2 regions of the Heyndrickxia sporothermodurans genome follow, and region 1 is predicted to be linked to the other one. Evidence: a T-box and tRNA genes for the amino acid it is inferred to sense, from the RefSeq annotation. Region 1 holds a T-box; the other holds one or more tRNA genes.
The links. The T-box of region 1 lies ahead of B5V89_RS02660 (valine--tRNA ligase). A T-box ahead of a tRNA ligase gene usually reads a tRNA of that ligase, here a tRNA-Val.
Positions count from the first base shown of each region.

Region 2: it has a tRNA-Val gene. The T-box ahead of B5V89_RS02660 (valine--tRNA ligase) is inferred to sense a tRNA for this amino acid. The anticodon was not compared.

Region 1 covers NZ_NAZB01000008.1:183,070-185,322, forward strand. Annotated here, with positions in the region: gene ysxE (spore coat protein YsxE) at 1-190, shown strand, start outside; gene B5V89_RS02655 (hypothetical protein) at 219-410, opposite strand; T-box leader at 589-862, shown strand; gene B5V89_RS02660 (valine--tRNA ligase) at 929-2,253, shown strand, end outside.
Region 2 covers NZ_NAZB01000052.1:63-2,315, reverse strand. Annotated here, with positions in the region: gene B5V89_RS17105 (cation diffusion facilitator family transporter) at 1-773, opposite strand, end outside; tRNA gene B5V89_RS17100 (tRNA-Lys) at 919-991, opposite strand; tRNA gene B5V89_RS17095 (tRNA-Gln) at 999-1,073, opposite strand; tRNA gene B5V89_RS17090 (tRNA-Tyr) at 1,186-1,269, opposite strand; tRNA gene B5V89_RS17085 (tRNA-Thr) at 1,293-1,368, opposite strand; tRNA gene B5V89_RS17080 (tRNA-Val) at 1,389-1,464, opposite strand; tRNA gene B5V89_RS17075 (tRNA-Glu) at 1,488-1,562, opposite strand; tRNA gene B5V89_RS17070 (tRNA-Thr) at 1,598-1,670, opposite strand; tRNA gene B5V89_RS17065 (tRNA-Asn) at 1,673-1,747, opposite strand; rRNA gene rrf (5S ribosomal RNA) at 1,757-1,873, opposite strand; partial or broken rRNA gene B5V89_RS17055 (23S ribosomal RNA) at 2,140-2,253, opposite strand, start outside.

The sequences.
Region 1 (2,253 bases):
AGCACATCCCGGTCACATGCATCGAATTGTTAAAGAATATTTCTTAAAGAAAACGAAGAAACCGGAAATAAGATTTGTGAAGCAATTGCAAAAACAATATTGGCTATTAAAAAATACCGAATATGTTGTAATGCGGATACGTGAAATGGAAATTCAGTCTAAAGGAACAGAAAACAGTGGCCCTTCCTAAAAATTTATAAGGAAGGGCCTATTATTTTTCAAATCCACTCATTCTGGAATGCAAAAGCAATTAAAATAAAGATGGCTAGTAATAAAACGTCGAAGGCAGTAGGCAATAAAATCGTTCGAATCGCTTGAAAAATGGTAAATGGAATAATTAGCTGCTTTCCGACACCTTTGAATGTTTTAAACCAAGATTGTATCGTATATTGATTAAACTTTTTTTTCATTCCTTTCACCTACCTATTCTCGGGTTCCTTATATAATAATGTATGGGATATGGGTGAATAGGTGTCAATCCCGCAAAAGCCGAATATTTTTTTTAATAATCGGCAATAATGATTGACGAAATGCAGTTGATTTAGATACTATAATAAGTAAATTAAATTAAATTAAATTAAATGAAATTTAAATGCAGTGATTGGGAATAGTACAATGGGATACTGCTTAAATAAGCTTGATAGTTAAGCTTACATTCAGAGAGGGAAATCAATAGCTGAGAGATTTCCTAAGAGTGAACATTGGAAGGTCGCCCATGAGTAGCTTCTGTGAAACATAAATTGGAGTAATTGAAGCCGGTGAAAAGCCGTTATCATAGTTAAGTGCCAGGCTTTAGTGTATGTAATAGCTATTGTCTGTGAAAAAAGGTGGTACCGCGAAAATCGCTCCCTTCGTCCTTTTGACGAGGGGAGTTTTTTATTTGTATAGGTATCAAGAGTATCAGGATAACGAAAGCGAGGAAAATAGAATGGAAAATCAAGAAATTCAAATGTCTACTAAATATGATCCGAATACGATTGAAAAAGATCGCTATGATTGGTGGGTAAAAGGGAAATTTTTCGAAGCGAAAGATGATCCGAATAAAGAACCATATACAATCGTTATACCACCTCCAAATGTAACTGGAAAACTGCATTTAGGTCATGCTTGGGATACGACTTTACAAGATATTTTAACAAGAATGAAGCGTATGCAAGGCTATGATGTTTTATGGTTACCCGGAATGGACCATGCAGGAATTGCCACACAAGCAAAAGTAGAAGCAAAATTACGTGAAGAGGGCGTATCAAAATACGATTTAGGCAGGGATAAATTTGTCGAGGAAACATGGAAATGGAAAGAAGAATATGCTGCATTCATTCGTAAACAATGGTCGAAAATCGGCTTAGGATTAGATTATTCCCGTGAACGTTTTACCTTGGATGAAGGATTATCAGATGCAGTACGTAAAGTGTTTGTTACCCTCTATAAAAAAGGATTAATCTACCGCGGGGAATATATTATTAACTGGGACCCAGCTACAAAAACTGCTTTATCCGATATTGAAGTAATTTACAAGGATGTTCAAGGTGCATTCTATCATATGAAATATCCGTTAGCTGACGGAACAGGGTCAATTGAAATTGCAACCACTCGCCCTGAAACAATGCTTGGAGACACGGCTGTTGCTGTTCACCCCGAAGACGAAAGATATAAACATTTAATCGGAAAAACAGTGATTTTACCTATTACTGGTCGTGAAATTCCGATTGTCGGTGATGATTATGTCGATATGGAATTTGGATCTGGGGCGGTTAAAATTACGCCGGCACATGACCCTAATGATTTTGAAATTGGCAATCGTCATAATTTAGAACGAATATTAGTGATGAATGAAGACGGAACAATGAATGATAAGAGCGGCAAATATGAAGGCATGGATCGCTTCGAATGCCGTAAGCAAATTGTTAAGGATCTTCAAGAGCAAGGAGTTCTATTTAAAATAGAAGAACATATGCATTCGGTTGGTCACTCAGAAAGAAGTGGAGCGGTCGTTGAACCGTATTTATCTACTCAATGGTTTGTAAAAATGGCTCCATTAGCTGAAGCTGCCGTTTCTATGCAAGGTACAGATGCAGGTGTTCAATTTGTTCCTGAACGATTCGAGAAAACGTACTTACGCTGGATGGAAAATATTCGCGACTGGTGTATTTCCCGTCAGCTTTGGTGGGGACATCGTATTCCGGCATGGTATCATAAAGAAACAGGAGAGATTCATGTAGATATCGACCCGCCTAAAGATATTGAGAATTG
Region 2 (2,253 bases), on a different contig from region 1:
ACGGTAATATCCTGAATATCTTTAACACTTGGATCCTCCATAACGATATTACCAATTTTCATCTCCATCTCCTCATCTGCTTCACCGATAGCCCCCGCTGCATTATCTAAAAATACTTTACCAACAACAATGAACATCATAATCCCAATTATAACGGAGGCAATCCCTTCAGCTTGGTGAAACGATGTAAAATGAGAAATTATTACCGCAATGATGGCTAAAAGTCCTCCTGCGGTAGCAACTGTGTCCTCCATAAAAACAAGCTTCGTTGCGGGCTTAGCCTTACCTAAATACTTAACACTCTTTAAGAAAATTGCGGGACCTTTTGCTTCATCTCCGACTTCATGAAGAATTTCCTTCATCGCCTTAAATAAAACAAAACTCTCAAGTAATACGGCTGCACCTAAAACAATGATATTTATGACAAAACCTTTTGACGCAGTTGGTTTTAAAATATGATGAAATCCTTCCTTTATTGTTTCATAAGACATAATTCCAACAATTAGAACAGCACCTAAAAGGACTAAGTTTACAACCCTACCAAAACCATTTGGAAATCGGTCCGTAGGGGCTTTCTTACTTAAGGCGGAACCAATAAATACAAAAAATTGATTCGCAGCATCCCCTAAACTGTGCATCGTTTCAGCAAACATGGCAATATTGCCCGTTAAAAAGAAAGCGATACCCTTAATAATTGAAATAACCGCATTGACTATTGCCGCTAACATTGCTGATTTATTACCTTGTCTTAAAAGCTTTATTATGTCTATCATTTAACAACCTCTACTCTCAATCGAATTTAATAAAAATTTACCGATTGTTTATACGTTTGTAACTCTTATAAGTTTCTCTATAAATATTTTTCACAAAAAAAAATCCTTAAACCTCTAAGGTTTAAGGAAACTTTTGCAAATTTGATGAGCCATGAAGGACTCGAACCTTCGACCCTCTGATTAAAAGTCAGATGCTCTACCGACTGAGCTAATGGCTCTAAACAATGGCTGGGCTAGCTGGATTCGAACCAACGAATGACGGAGTCAAAGTCCGTTGCCTTACCACTTGGCTATAGCCCATTGAAATAATAAAAGTGCGGGGCTTTGGTCAGTCCCTACAAGCAAACATTTTAGTCTAATAAAAAAGGACATTCTTATTATGTCCATTTTAATCAAATTATATTAATAAAAATGGTGGAGGGGGACGGATTCGAACCGCCGAACCCGAAGGAGCGGATTTACAGTCCGCCGCGTTTAGCCACTTCGCTACCCCTCCATATCATTACTAATCGTAATGAATGGTGCCGGCCAGAGGACTTGAACCCCCAACCTACTGATTACAAGTCAGTTGCTCTACCAATTGAGCTAGGCCGGCTTATTATTATATTTTTTATATGGTGGAGGATGACGGGATCGAACCGCCGACCCCCTGCTTGTAAGGCAGGTGCTCTCCCAGCTGAGCTAATCCTCCAATGTCATTTATGTAATCTAAGTTGGTGACCCGTACGGGATTCGAACCCGTGTTACCGCCGTGAAAGGGCGGTGTCTTAACCGCTTGACCAACGGGCCAATCTATGTAAGATAATCTCATAATTCATATTATAAGCTTCCAACCGGGCTCGAACCGGTGACCTCTTCCTTACCATGGAAGTGCTCTACCTGCTGAGCTATGGAAGCAATGGCTCCGCAGGTAGGATTCGAACCTACGACCGATCGGTTAACAGCCGATAGCTCTACCACTGAGCTACTGCGGATTAATATAAACCCGGCAACGTCCTACTCTTGCAGGGGGAGAGCCCCCAACTACCATCGGCGCTGAGAAGCTTAACTTCCGTGTTCGGGATGGGAACGGGTGTGACCTTCTCGCCATAATTACCGGATATTTTTTGCCTCACTGCATTTGCAGCATTTGGTTAAGACATTATTTATTATAATGATTTTCAACCAAATTTCAAGGGTTTTTTAATAAAATTATTCCCTCAAAACTAGATAAATGAGAAACAGTAATAACGTTGAATCAACCTGTCCAGCTGCGGGCGCTATCGGCTCGCGTCACTTCACTTCTTCTGTCGAAGTCTTCCAGACTTCTCCGCCAGAAGCTCCAGTGAGTTTCGCCAGAGAGCTGCGCGCCCTTCGCTTTTCTTATTAGGATAAGTCTTCGACCGATTAGTATTCGTCAGCTCCATGTGTCGCCACACTTCCACCTCGAACCTATCAACCTGATCATCTTTCAGGGGTCTTATTTAGATAAACTAAGGGA